2 regions of the Streptomyces thermocarboxydovorans genome follow, and region 2 is predicted to be linked to the other one. Evidence: riboswitches for the same ligand, from Rfam matches in the RefSeq annotation. Region 2 holds a riboswitch; the other holds the start of a gene.

Region 1 (6,989 bases), on a different contig from region 2:
GGCCTGCGCGAAGGCGAGGGCCTGGCGCACCGTCTCCGGGCCGTCGCCGGCCTCGCTGACGCGCAGGCTCAGGTCGTCCGCCGTGGAGTTGCCCGTGTAGCCGTGGTCCGCCTCGCAGTTCGGGTCGCCGCAGGCGGCCGGTTCCAGGTCGATGCGGGAGACCGCGCCCCAGCCGATGGTGAGCACGATCTCGCGCGGCAGCGTGCCCGGCGTGTACTGCTCCGGGTTCGCCACGACCCGGCTGACCACGATCGACGAGATCCGGTCGAGCTTGACCGATTCCGTGGAGGTGGTGGCGTACGGCGTCGGGGAGGTGCTGTCCGCCGCCTGCTCGTCGGTGTGGCTGACGATGAAGCGGTTGCCGGTGAGGACGAGGACGGTCACATGGCGCCGCACCTCGTTCTGGTCGAACGTCGTCTCCTGATGGACCAGGTACGACCGGACGGGCTCGCCGCCCACGGCGGCCTCCACCGCCTCGGCCACGAGAGCCGGGTAGTAGCCGCTGCGCTCGATCGCCGCCCGCAGCCCCTGGGTCGTCGTACTGGTCTTGGCCATGACGCCCATCCTACGGGGGACCACTGACTGCGAGAGACCGTGCGCCGCGGGTCAGTATGCGGGCAGAGTCCGCGGGCCGAGATCGTCGCGGGCGGGCGGGGGCGCGAGACGTACGGAGGCGCCGAGGACGCTCAGGCCCTGCGGGGCGACGACCACGGGCTCCAGCGTCACCGCGACGACCTCCGGGTGATCGTGCACCAGCCGGGACACCCGCAGCAGCAACTCCTCCAGGGCGGGGGTGTCGACCGGCGCGGAGCCGCGCCAGCCGAACAGCAGGGGCGCGGTGCGGATGGACCGCACCAGGGAGGCGGCCTCCCGGTCGGTCACCGGGATCAGCCGGTGCGCCATGTCGTCGAGCAGCTGCGAGGCGGCCCCGGCCAGCCCGAAGGAGAGGACGGCCCCGGCGGCCGGGTCGATCACCGCGCGGACCACGGTGTCCACCCCGCGCGGTGCCATCCGCTGCACCACGGGGCGCAGCTCCTCGGCCGTGCCGAACAGGCCGGTCAGCTCGGTGTACGCGCGGCGCAGCTGGTCCTCGTCGGCGAGGTCCAGGCGTACGCCGCCGAGGTCCGCACGGTGCCGCAGGTGCGGGGCGGTGGCCTTCAGGGCGACCGGGTAGCCGAGCCGGGCGGCGGCCTCGGCGGCGGCGTCGGGCGTGGGGGCCTGCAGGGCGCGGTGGACGTCGATGCCGTAGGCGCCGAGCAACTCGCAGGTGTCCTCGCTGCCGAGGGTGAGGCCCTGGCCGCGGGCGAGCATGCCGTCGATGAGGGTGGCGGCCCTGCGTTCGTCGATGTCGTCGTACTCCGGCACCTTGCCGGGCTCGGCGGCGTCCCGCCGCCACTGCGCGTAGGCGACGGCGTGCCCGAGCGCCCGCACGGCGCGTTCGGCGGCCGGGTAGGCCGGGATGAGCAGGGCGCCCTTGGGGGGCGGGGAGGCGGAGACGGGAGGCACGGATGCACCGGCGGCGCGTGCGGCACCCGGGGGCGCGGAGGTGGGCGCACCTCCCGCCGGAGCGGCCCCCGCGTGCGCCGGGGGCGCAGAAGGAGCGGTACGTGCGCCGGGGGTGGCCGGCCGCTCCGCCGGCGCCGGGCGGTCGGCCGAGGAGGGCCGGTCGTACGGCGTGGGTGGCGCGGGGGTCACATCCGGTGCCGGGGACGGGTCGTCCGGGTCCGCCGCCGTCGGCTCCGGCTGGCGGGGTGGGCGGGCAGTGCTGGCTGCGGCGGACAGGGCCTCGGCGAGGCCGCCGAGTTCCACGTGGACGACCAGGACCGGCTTGGGGGTCGCGGTGGCGGCCGAGCGGAGGGCCTCGGCCAGGGCGGCGTCGCCGACGGAGGACTCCCCCACCGAGGGGATCGCGGTGACGACCACCGCGTCGCAGCTGTCATCGGCCAGCGCCCGGGACAGGGCCGCGTGGAAATCCGCCGCCGTGGCCTCCGTGGTGAGGTCCAGCGGGGGGTGCGGGCGCAGTCCCTCGGCCAGGCAGGCGTCGTAGGTCAGCAGGCCCAGGGACTCGGAGTTGCCCAGGATCGCCACGCGGGGTCCGGCCGGGAGGGGCTGGCGGGCGAGCAGCAGGCCGGTGTCGACGAGTTCGGTGATGGTGTCGACGCGGATGACGCCGGCCTGCCGGAGCAGCGCGGACACCGTGGCGTGCGGCAGCCGTGTCGCGCGCACGGCGTGTCCCCGGGGTCCGGCGCCGTGGCGTGCGCCCTGCACCACCACGAGGGGCTTGGCCGCGGCGGTCCGGCGGGCGAGCCGGGTGAACTTGCGGGGGTTGCCGATGGACTCCAGGTACATCAGGGCGACATCGGTGTCGGGGTCCTCGTACCAGTACTGCAGGACGTCGTTGCCGGAGACGTCCGCGCGGTTGCCGGAGGAGACGAAGGTCGACACACCGGTCACCCCGGTGACGCCGCCGCCGCGCCGGTGCAGCCGGGACAGCAGGGCGATGCCGATGGCGCCGGACTGGGCGAACAGTCCGATCCGGCCGGGCCGGGGCATCTCTGGGGCGAGCGAGGCGTTGAGCCGGACCTGGGGGGCGGTGTTGATGATGCCGAAGGCATTGGGCCCGATGATGCGCATGCCGTAGCTGCGGGCCTGCCGTACGAGGGCGCGCTGCCGCTCGCGGCCCTCGGGACCCGACTCGGCGTAGCCCGCGGAGATCACGACCAGTCCCTGCACTCCGTGCTCGCCGCAGTCGGTGACGACCTCGGGGACGTGTTCGGCGGGCACGGCGACGACCGCGAGGTCCACCGGCCCGTCGATCTCCCGCACCGAGCGGTAGGCGGGGACCCCGTCCAGCTCCTTCTGCTCCTCGGGCAGCGCCCGGTTCACCGCGTAGAGGCGGCCGGGGTATCCGGCGTCCCGGATGTTGCCGAGGATGTTGCGTCCCACGCCGCCCGGTGTGCGGCCGGTGCCGATGACGGCGACGGAGCCGGGCGCGAGCAGCCGCTGCACGGAGCGGGCCTCGGCGCGCTGTTCGCGCGCGTACTGCACGGCGAGGGAGCGGTCGGTGGGTTCGAGGTCGAACTCCAGCCGGACGACGCCGTCCTCGAAGCTGCGCTTCTGGGTGTACCCGGCGTCCGTGAACACCTTGATCATCTTGGTGTTGGCGGGCAGCACCTCGGCGGCGAACCGGCGGATGCCGCGCTCCCGGGCGACGGCGGCGATGTGCTCGAGCAGGGCGGAGGCCACGCCCCGGCCCTGATGGGCGTCCTGCACCAGGAAGGCGACCTCGGCCTCGTCGGCCGGGGCGGAGGCGGGTGTTCCGTCGGTGCCGATCCGGTCGTAGCGGACGGTGGCGATGAACTCGCCGCCGACGGTGGCCGCGAGCCCGACCCGGTCCACGTAGTCGTGGTGGGTGAAGCGGTGCACGTCCTTGGCGGACAGCCGCGGGTACGGCGCGAAGAACCGGAAGTACTTGGACTCGTCCGACACCTGTTCGTAGAACTTCACCAGGCGTTCGGCGTCGTCGGCGGTGATGGGCCGGATGCGTGCGGTGCCGCCGTCGCGCAGCACCACGTCGGCTTCCCAATGGGCGGGGTACTCGTGCCGGTCCGACGAGGTCTGCATGGGCCCCAGAGTACGGCTCGCGCCCGGCAACGGCGCGAGGCAGTCTGTGGAACAACGGACGCGGGACCAAGGCCGCGCGGCCCGCCGGGCGGCACCGAGGGCGGGCGCCGCTCCCGGCATGCCTCACGATATGGAAAACTGGTCTAGACAACCCGGAACACCGAAGGGCAGCAACACATGGCTGAGCGCCGCGTCAACGTCGGCTGGGCCGAGGGTCTCCACGCCCGCCCCGCCTCCATCTTCGTCCGAGCCGCCACGGCCGCAGGCGTCCCGGTGACGATCGCCAAGGCCGGGGGCAACCCCGTCAACGCGGCCTCCATGCTGGCCGTGCTGGGTCTGGGTGCCCAAGGCGGCGAGGAGGTCGTCCTCGCCTCCGACGCCGAGGGCGCGGACGCCGCTCTGGACCGTCTGGCCAAGCTGGTCTCCGAGGGCCTCGAGGAGCTTCCCGAGACCGTCTGAATTCCTCCGTGCGGAATGAGTGCGGCACAAAGCGAGGGGTCCGCCCGGACGCCGGGCGGACCCCTCGCTTTTCATTTCCCCCGGGCGGCCGATCCCCCGTCGGCACAGCTATTGGGCTTTCCGGGCAGCAGAAAAATCCCCCCGCGAATTTCTTGCGCTCTTTGTATACGGCCCCCGTGTTAATTCCGAGCGCTCGTCGTGTTTACGGCATGTTGCGTGTTCCTCACAGGCTCGCCGGTGCCATCGCCGCCCGAGGCGGTGCGCAGCCGGTGCGCGGCGGTGGTGCGCTCGGTGTGCTGCGCGGTCAGCGAGCGGGCGCGGTCGCCGTCGCCGCGCGCCACGGCGTCCACGATCGCGCCGTGCTCCGCCCAGTACTCCGCCGGGTCGGCCGGTGCGTCCAGGGTGTACATCCAGGCGATCTTGTGCCGCAGCTGGGTCAGCATCGAGGCCAGCGCCTGGCTGCCGGAGGCCTGGGCGAGCGTCTCGTGGAACCAGCTGCCGAGAGAGCGCAGTTCATCGCTGCTGCCCCTGCGGGCACGCTCCTGCCCGAGGCGCACCAGGCCGCGCAGCACCTTCAGATGGGCGTCCGTGCGACGCTGTGCGGCGCGCGCGGCTCCCAGCGGCTCCAGCAGCAGACGCATCTCCAGCAGGTCGGCGGCCTCCTGCTCGGTGGGCTCCGCGACGCAGGCGCCGGCGTGCCGCCGGGTCACCACGAAGCCCTCGGCCTCCAGGGTGCGCAGCGCCTCGCGGACGGGGACGCGGGAGACGCCGTAGCGGCGGGCGAGGAGTTCTTCGGTGAGCCGGCTTCCGCGCTCGAATACACCGGCGACGATGTCGTCCCGGATCGCCGTGCACACCGAGTGCGCGGGAATACGCATGACCGACCTCCGGCTCAATCCTCGTGACACGCCGACGAAGGACGTGTTGTTTCGTGACTCTATTGCAATCCGGAGGAATTTCCGACGGTGAGCCGGAACTCATACTTGTTTTTTGGACAACCGGGCGCGGCCGGCCCCGGGGAAGCCGAAAGCCCCGGCTCGGGGAGCCGGGGCCAGGAGGGGGAAGGCGAGGAGCGCGCTCTCGGACCTTGACGAAGGGCGTGCTCTCAGAGCTTGACGCCGTGCGCGCGGAGGTAGCCGACCGGGTCGATGTCGGACCCGTACTCGGCGCTGGTGCGGGCCTCGAAGTGCAGGTGGGCGCCGGTGACGTTGCCGGTCGCGCCGGAGTTGCCGATCTGCTGGCCCGCGGTGACCTGCTGGCCGGCCGAGACGCTGATCGAGGACAGGTGGGCGTACTGAGTGTAGGTGCCGTCGTGCATCTTGATGACGACCTGGTTGCCGTACGCGCCGCCCCAGCCGGCCTCCACGACGGTGCCCATGCCGACGGACCGGACGGGGGTGCCGCTCGCGGCGTGGAAGTCGATGCCGGTGTGGCTGCCGGAGGACCAGACGGCGCCGCCGGCCTGGTAGGAGGTGGAGACGTAGGAGCCGGCGATCGGGGAGACGAAGGTGTTGAGGCGCTTGCGCTCGGCCTCGCGCTCGGCGCGCTCCTTGGCGGCCCGGGCCTCGGCGGCCGCCTTGGCCGCCTTCTTGCGGGCGGCCTCCTCGGCGGCCTTGCGGGCTGCCTCCTCGGCGGCCTCGCGCGCCGCCTCGTGCTGGGCGGCGGCCTGGGCGTCGATCCGGTCGGCGACCGTGTCGCCCATGTCGATGACGGGGGTGAGGCCGGTCTGCGCCGCGGCGGGCTCGGCGGCGAAGGCGGGAGCGGCGAGCGAACCGACGACGCCGGTGCCGGTGAGGGCCGCTATGCCCGCGGCACGCGCGGTGCCGCGCTGGATCCGGCTGGGACGCCGATGCTTGCCCGTGGCGCGGGTGAACGCCATGTACAGACTGGTCCTTTCCTTCCCTCTCGCCTACCGGGTTAGCTGACGGGTTCGGAGCAGGAAGGTCTCCTACGGACCCCCTCGCGGTGCGCGCGGGCGTCCGATTCACCCCAGGGACTGCCTATGGGTCCCCGGCTCCCCTGGCTCGCGCCGTACGGGGACTCGGCGATGACTGTCCGGTGCCGCGGGTGCGGCGCACTGCCTGACGAACAGCCCGCACGACGCTAAACGGGGCGAGTTTCAATTCCCAAACGGATCCCGGTTTTTGTAGCGCATCCCACAGGGCAGACAGGCCCCCTCCGCCTCAATCCGGGCATAAGTGAGCCCTGGTGACGTTTCCGCCACCAGGGCTCACCCGCGCGCGCCGCGGAGAGGCGTCCGGCGCGCCGTCCGCCCGGTGTCAAAGCACCGTCAACTCGCCGCCCGCACGGGCGTCTACTCGGCGCTCACGACGGTGACCTCACCGATGCCGAGGGCCTCCACGGGCGCCTTGATCTGCGCCGCGTCACCGACGAGCACGGTCACCAGACGGTCCACCGGGAAGGCGTTCACCACCGCGGCGGTGGCCTCCACGGTGCCGGTGGCGGCCAACTGCCGGTACAGCTCGGCCTGGTAGTCGTCCGGCAGATGCTGCTCGACCTGGTCGGCGAGGGTGCTCGCGACGGCCGCGGCGGTCTCGTACTTCAGCGGCGCCACCCCGACCAGGTTCTGCACGGCGACGTCCCGCTCGGCGTCGGTGAGCCCCTCCGCGGCGAGGGTGCGCAGCACGGTCCACAGGTCCTGCAGCGCCGGGCCGGTGTTGGGGGTGTCCACGGAGCCGCTGATGGCGAGCATCGCGGCGCCGGTGCCGTCCGGCGCGGACCGCAGGACCTGGGTGAACGCCCGGACGCCGTAGGTGTAGCCCTTCTCCTCGCGCAGCACGCGGTCCAGGCGGGAGGTCAGGGTGCCGCCGAGGCAGTAGGTGCCCAGCACCTGCGCGGGCCAGACGCGGTCGTGCCGGTCGGGGCCGGTCCGGCCGATCAGCAGC
Region 2 (6,989 bases):
CACCGCCGACAGCCCTGCCGGTCACCCTCCCCATGCCGCCACCGCCGACAGCCCCGCCGCTCCCGCCGCCGAGCCCGCCGTCTCCCGGGGCATGACCCCCGATCCGGCCCCGGCCTCCGCCGCCGAGGGCGCCCCGCCCCAGACACCGCCCCCGACACCGCCGCCGACCGGCGGGCCGGGTCGCCCGGCCCGCCCCCGTGACCGCAGCCCCCGAAAAGCCCCCGAGCGGAAACGACGTGCTCCATGACCCACCCCGCCCCCACCCGCATCCTCCTCGCCGACGATCACGCGCTGGTGCGCCGCGGTGTGCGGCTGATCCTCGACGGTGAACCGGATCTGACCGTGGTGGCCGAGGCCGACGACGGTGCCGAGGCGCTGGAGCAGGCCCGCGTCCACCGGCCCGACCTGGCCATCCTGGACATCGCCATGCCCCGGCTCACCGGTCTGCAGGCGACCCGCGAGCTCTCCCGGAGCATGCCTGAGACGCGAATCCTGATACTGACGATGTACGACAACGAGCAGTTCTTCTTCGAGGCCCTGGGCGCGGGCGCCTCCGGCTATGTGCTCAAGTCCGTCGCCGACCGCGACCTGGTGGAGGCCTGCCACGCCACCATGCGCGGCGAGCCCTTCCTCTACCCGGGCGCGGTCAACGCCCTGATCCGCGACTACCTGGACCGTGCCCGGGAGGGCCGGACCCTGCCCGCCAAGGCCATCACCGACCGCGAGGAGGAGATCCTCAAGCTGGTCGCCGAGGGCTACACCTCCCAGCAGATCGCCGAGCTGCTCGTCATCAGCCCCAAGACGGTCGAGCGGCACCGCGCCAATCTGCTGGCCAAGCTCGGATTGAAGGACCGCCTGGAGCTGACCAGATACGCGATCCGGATGGGCCTGATCGAACCGTGATGAGGACCCGACCGGACCCCGGTGAGGGCCGGCCGGATCCTGATCAGGGCTCGATCGGGCCATGGGGTCGTGAGCTCGACCGAGCCATGGGGTCGTGAGCTCGATCGGGCCATGGGGTCGTGAGCTCGACCGGGCCATCCGGGTCGTGAGCTCGATCGGTCGTCGGGTCGTGAAGCCGTGAAATGCGCGGCCGCTGCGGCACCCCGCTCGCCACCCGTGCCCGGTCCGCGCGCCGGGCTTGTCAGACTTGAGGCGAGCAGCCCGCCGGCTGTTCCTCCGACCCTCGCCAGGAGCGCGCCGATGCCCCATCCTTACGTCCTGCTGTCCGCCGCCGTCTCGCTGGACGGGTATCTGGACGACACCGGCCCCGAGCGGCTGCTGCTGTCCAGCCCGGAGGACTTCGACCGGGTGGACGAGGTGCGGGCCTCGGTGGACGCGATCCTGGTCGGCGCCGGCACCATCCGCGCCGACAACCCCCGGCTGCTGGTGAACTCGCCCGAGCGCCGCGCCGTCCGCCGGGCACGCGGTCTGCCGGAGTACCCGCTGAAGGTCACCGTCAGCGGGTCCGGCGACCTGGACCCGGCCGCGGCCTTCTGGCACACCGGCGGCGACAAGGTCCTCTACACCACGGACAAGGGGGCCGAGCGGGCCCGCTCCCTCGGCCTGGCCACCGATGTGGTGCCGCTCGGCACGGAGCTCGACTGGCGCCGCCTGCTCACCCATCTGCACGACGAGCGCGGTGTGCGGCGGCTGATGGTCGAGGGCGGCGGGGTGATCCACACCCAGCTCCTCACCCAGGGCCTCGCCGACGAGCTCCAGCTGGTGCTGGCCCCGCTCTTCGTCGGTGACCCGGACGCCCCGCGCCTCTTCGGACCAGGCTCCTACCAGGGCGGACGCCTGCGGCTGTGCGAGACCCGGCAGATCGGCGACGTCGTCCTGATGCGCTACGAGCCCACCGCGCCCGGCACCGGCGAGCTGCCCGTCGCCGCCGACCACCACTGGCTGGCGCTCGCCTGCGAGCTGGCGGCACAGTGCCCTCCCTCGCAGACGGCGTTCAGCGTGGGCGCGGTGATCGTCGCGGCCGACGGCACAGAACTGGCGCGCGGCTGGTCGCGGGAGGGCAGCGATCCGCTGGCGCACGCGGAGGAGGCCGCGCTGGCCAAGACCGACCCGACGGACCCCCGGCTGGCGACCGCGACGGTCTACTCCAGCCTGGAGCCGTGCGCCCGCCGGGCGTCCCGGCCGGCGTCCTGCTCGCGGCTGATCCTGGAGGCCGGTGTCCGCCGCGTGGTCACCGCCTGGCGCGAGCCGGACACCTTCGTCCCGGGCGCGGACGGCTCGGGTGTGCTCAGGCAGGGAGGGGCCACGGTGCTCGTCCTGCCCGAGCACGAGGAGCGCGCGAAGGTCCCGAACAGCCACTTGTTCTGACCACCCGCGCGGATGCCGTATACTGGTGAGTACCGACGCGGGGTGGAGCAGTTCGGTAGCTCGCTGGGCTCATAACCCAGAGGTCGCAGGTTCAAATCCTGTCCCCGCTACTGAAGGCCGAGGGCCGGAATCCGAAAGGGTTCCGGCCCTCGGCGTTTCTCCGTACCTCTTGCCGCCCCTGGTCCCTTCGTGTCCGGCGCCGGCCCTCCTCAACCCCCTCGGTTTCTCCATCGAGGTTTCCCGACCTCCCCCGCAGATATCACTCCATGTAATCGAACCGCGCCGCTCCGCATAACATCTGACACAACGTCAGAAACTCGCACCCCCGTGATGCGCGGTCAACTCGCCCGTTTTCGCCCGTCGATGACGCTTAAGTCCGCGCGAAAATCCTTAACGATCAAGAGGAACGGCTTGGAATCCGAGGCTCACGTCTATTAACGTTCGATAACGCAGCGCGGTCGTCCCAGCCGTCACAGAAGTCGGCTCCGTGCTCACGCGCCGAATCCCGCAAGGGAACCGGGGAACCACACATTGGGGTGAATCGGGCGTATGCCGCCGTGGAGACACGGCTCGTATACGCGCGTAGGAGACCTTCCTGCTCCGAACCCGTCAGCTAACCCGGTAGGTGGAGACGGAAGGAAAGGAGTGCGCCCACGTGGCGTCCAACCGGCCTGCCCCCGAGGCCCCGTTCACCCCGAGCGACACGTTCGTCTACGGCGGCGGCACCCGCGCCGACGAAGGTCCCTTCGAGGAGTGGAACCCCACGGCGGAGACCGTCCGCCCGGTCCGCGGCCGGCATCGCGTCACCAAGCAGCGCGGCGGGGGACTCGCCCGCAGCTCCACCGTTCTCGGCGTCGGTGTCATAGCCGCCGTCGGCGCCGGCGGTATGGCCAGCGCCCAGACCGGCAAGCCGCCGGTCGCCATCTCCATGCCCGACCTCCCCAACGTGGGTTCCCTCATCTCCGACGAGGAAACCCCGAAGGGCTCCACCACCCCGCTCAGCAGCGTCGGCGCCACCACCGACAGCGAGCAGGGTGCCGGTGAGGCCCTGCGCGCCCGGATCATGGCGCAGGTCGAACAGCAGCAGGACCAGGCCGCCGGCAAGGCCGCCGCCGAGGCCGTCGCCGCCGCGGAGAAGGAGGCCGCCGAGGCCGCCGCCAAGGCCGAGCGCGAGGCCAAGGAGAAGGCCGAGGCCGCCAAGAAGAAGGCGGAGGAGGAGGCCAGGAAGAAGGCCGAGGCCGAGCGCCTCGCCGAGCTGGCCAAGCAGTACACGCTGCCGACCTCCTCCTACACCATCAGCTCCACCTTCGGTCAGGCCGGCGCCTACTGGTCCTCCGGCCAGCACACCGGCCTCGACTTCGCCGCCCCCACGGGCACGCTGCTCAAGGCCGTCCACACCGGCACGATCACCTTCGCCGGCTGGGACGGCTCCTACGGCTACAAGACGGTGCTCACCCTCGAGGACGGCACCGAGATCTGGTACGCCCACCAGTCCTCGATCAGCGTCAGCGTCGGCCAGAAGGTCAACACCGGCGATGTGATCGGCCGCGTCGGCGCCACCGGCAATGTCACCGGTGCCCACCTGCACCTCGAGGTCCACCCCGGCGGCTCCGCCTCCGGCATCGACCCCATGAGCTGGCTGCGCAGCAAGGGTCTGAACCCCTGATCTGATCCGTACGGCCCGCTGAGCCGCACCGCCATCACCTGAACCCCGGCAGTCCCGACGGCGCCCCCCCGACGTCAGGGCTGCCGGTCGGCGTTCGTGCTCACCCGAGTCACGGATCGGCCCGGCTCACCCGAGCCGCGGACGCGCGGCTTACCCGAGCCACGGATGCGCCCGGCTCACCCGAGCCACGGACGTGCCCGGCTCACCCGAGCCACGGATGCGCCCGGCTCACCCGAGGTACGGATTGCCGCTGTAGCCGTACTCGTAGCCGTGACCCTGGCGGTACGCGGGGCCGGAGCCGTAGCCGTGGCCGAGCGCAGGCCCGGGGACGTGGCCGTACGCGGGGGCCCCGGGGCCGGGGTGCCAGACCATCACCGGAGGCGGCGGTGCCGTCGCGCGGGCCGCGTACTCCAGGGCGGGCCGGGCAGCCGCCCGCCGGTGCCACAGCTCCCGCAGCAGCTCGCCCTCCCGCTGCACGAAGTCACCGCGCGCCCGCCCGAGCCGCCCGCGGTGACGCAGCACCGCCAGCGAGGTCGCGAACGCCTGGTACTCGGCGACCGCCCGCGCCGCCTCCTTCCCGCCGTGCCGGCGCGCGTACTGCCGCGCGATGCGCCGGGCCCGCATCAGCCCCAGCGCGTACGGCTCCACCGGAGTCAGCCAGCCGGCGATCACATAGGCGGGCAGCTCCGCCCGCACGGTGTGCAGCTCCCGCTGCCGCGTCCACACCACCAGCCAGGTCAGCACCCCGAACACCGGCACCATGAACGCCGCGTACACCGCGAGGAACCCGAACTCGCCCAGCGCCGAGGAGCCGTTCCACAGCGCGTGCATCCCCATCGCGAGGAGCAGTCCGGACAGCGGCAGCAGCACCCGCCGCACCCGCTGGCGCTCGGTGGACAGGGCGGAGATGCCGAACCCGATCCCGGTGAGCACCGTGAACAGCGGGTGCGCGAACGGGGACATCACGATGCGGACGAAGAACGTCGCCGCGGTCACCGAGGGGATGCCGCTGCCGCCGGTGAGCTGGTCGGCGCCGAAGGCCGTGCCGAGGTAGAGGATGTTCTCGGTGAACGCGAAGCCGGTCGCGGTGACGCCCGCTATCACCACGCCGTCGAGGATCCCGGTGAAGTCCCGTCTGCGGAACAGGAACAGCAGCAGCACGGCGGCCGCCTTCGCGGACTCCTCGACGACCGGCGCCACCACGGTCGCGCCCAGGGTGTCCGCCCCGGCCGGGTCCGCGGTCGCCGTCGCTATCCATCTGGTGGCGAAGCTGTTGGCGACGATCGCTATCAGCGCCGCCGCGCAGGCCCCCCAGGCGAACGCGAACAGCAGATTCCGCCAGGGGCCCGGCTCCACCCGGTCCAGCCAGCGGAAGGCGGCTATGAGCAGCGGCACCGGCAGCACCGCGAGGCCCAGTCCGACCAGGAAGCCCTGGGTGCCGGTCTGCTCCCGGACCAGGGCCAGGATGACAAGGCCGGACAGGGCGAGCAGAGTGCTCAGCGCCCCGTAGCGCACCCAGGCCCGCTGCCACCAGTGCGCGGACCGCGCCGAGCTGCTCCCGGCGGCATGACTCACGGGCGTCGGATACGGGGAGCTGGCCACGCGTCGACCCTAACGAGGCAGGGGCGCCGCCCGCAGGTCCGCGAGGCCGCGGGTCAGGCGCCGGTGGGGGGCTGGTCTTCGTGCTGTACGCGACGGAACAGCAGGTCGTTCACCACATGCCCCTTCTCCAGTCCCTGCGTCTCGAAACGGGTCTGGGGACGGAAGTCGGGGCGGGGTGCGAAGCCGCCGTCCGCCCGGGTGTTCTCGTAGGCGGGGTGGGCGGTGAGCACCTCGAGCATCTGCTCGGCGTAGGGCTCCCAGTCGGTGGCGAGGTGCACCAGGGCGCCCGGCCTGAGGCGGGTCGCCGCCAGGGAGAGGAACTCCGGCTGGATCAGCCGCCGCTTGTGGTGCCGCTTCTTCGGCCAGGGATCGGGGAAGAAGACGCGCAGCCCGGCCAGGCTGTCCGGGGCGAGCATCTCCCGCAGCAGGATGACCGCGTCGCCGTTGCCCACGCGGATGTTGCTCAAGCCCTGCCGGTCGGCGAGCTTGAGCAGATTGCCCTGGCCGGGGGTGTGCACGTCCACGGCGAGGATGTTGGTGGCCGGGTCGGCGGCGGCCATCTGCGCGGTCGCCTCGCCCATGCCGAAGCCGATCTCCAGGACGACCGGGTTGTCGTTGCCGAAGAACTCCGCGAGATCCAGCACCCGCCGGCCGTCGATGTCGAAGCCCCACTTCGGCCACAGCCGCTGCAAGGCGTCCGCCTGGCCCGCGGTCACCCGGCTCCGGCGCGGCTGGAAGCTGCGGATCCGCCGCTCGAAGTGCGATCCGGCGGGATCGGCCTTGGGACCGTCCGGGAACCGCGGCTCGCCCTTGGCGCGGGTACGGCGGACCGACTGCGGGGTGGGGCGCTCGGGGGCGGGCCGGGGCGCTTCGGGGGTGTTCACGGAGTCAGACACAGTGCTGTCGATTTTACGGGGGTGCGTCCGGTCCTTCGGGCCGTGCCGGGGAGTGCCGTGGGCCACGGCTCACCGCTCCAGCGCGGGCCGTGGGCCACGGCTCACCGCTCCAGCGCGGCCAGGGCCCGCCGGGCGATCTCGCGGCCGATCGGCAGCGATGCCGTCGCCGCAGGTGAGGGCGCGTTCAGCACATGCACCGCCCGCGGGGTCTGCTGGATCAGGAAGTCGTCGGCGAGGGTGCCGTCCCGCAGCACGGCCTGCGCCCGCACCCCGGCCGCCGCCGGCACGAGATCGTCCTCGGTGACCGCGGGCAGCAGCCGCCGCACCGCCTCGGTGAAGGCGCTCCTGGACAGCGACCGGTGCAGCTCACCGGCGCCGTACCGCCAGTGCCGGCGGGCCAGCTGCCAGGCGCCCGGCCAGGCCAGGGTGCCCGCCAGCTCGCGGGGGCGCACGGTGCGCCAGTCGTACCCCTCGCGGGCCAGCGCCGGCACCGC

What was found. A riboswitch is a leader RNA that binds a small molecule or an ion and turns the genes downstream of it on or off. The one in region 2 is predicted to bind cyclic di-AMP.
Region 1: linked by a shared signal. The riboswitch ahead of ABD198_RS03995 (M23 family metallopeptidase) and the one ahead of ABD198_RS28575 (M23 family metallopeptidase) in region 2 are both predicted to bind cyclic di-AMP.

What each region holds. Positions count from the first base shown of each region.
Region 1 is NZ_BAAAGU010000006.1:29,419-36,407, forward strand. Features, by position in the region: gene ABD198_RS03975 (DUF5998 family protein) at 1-564, opposite strand, end outside; gene ABD198_RS03980 (bifunctional acetate--CoA ligase family protein/GNAT family N-acetyltransferase) at 607-3,624, opposite strand; gene ABD198_RS03985 (HPr family phosphocarrier protein) at 3,802-4,083, shown strand; gene ABD198_RS03990 (GntR family transcriptional regulator) at 4,263-4,961, opposite strand; gene ABD198_RS03995 (M23 family metallopeptidase) at 5,189-5,962, opposite strand; cyclic di-AMP (ydaO/yuaA leader) riboswitch at 5,975-6,140, opposite strand; gene ABD198_RS04000 (M16 family metallopeptidase) at 6,398-6,989, opposite strand, start outside.
Region 2 is NZ_BAAAGU010000090.1:6,109-13,097, reverse strand. Features, by position in the region: gene ABD198_RS28590 (response regulator) at 244-903, shown strand; gene ABD198_RS28585 (dihydrofolate reductase family protein) at 1,204-2,331, shown strand; tRNA gene ABD198_RS28580 (tRNA-Met) at 2,368-2,441, shown strand; cyclic di-AMP (ydaO/yuaA leader) riboswitch at 2,818-2,974, shown strand; gene ABD198_RS28575 (M23 family metallopeptidase) at 2,987-3,997, shown strand; gene ABD198_RS28570 (PrsW family intramembrane metalloprotease) at 4,226-5,572, opposite strand; gene trmB (tRNA (guanosine(46)-N7)-methyltransferase TrmB) at 5,653-6,495, opposite strand; gene lhgO (L-2-hydroxyglutarate oxidase) at 6,597-6,989, opposite strand, start outside.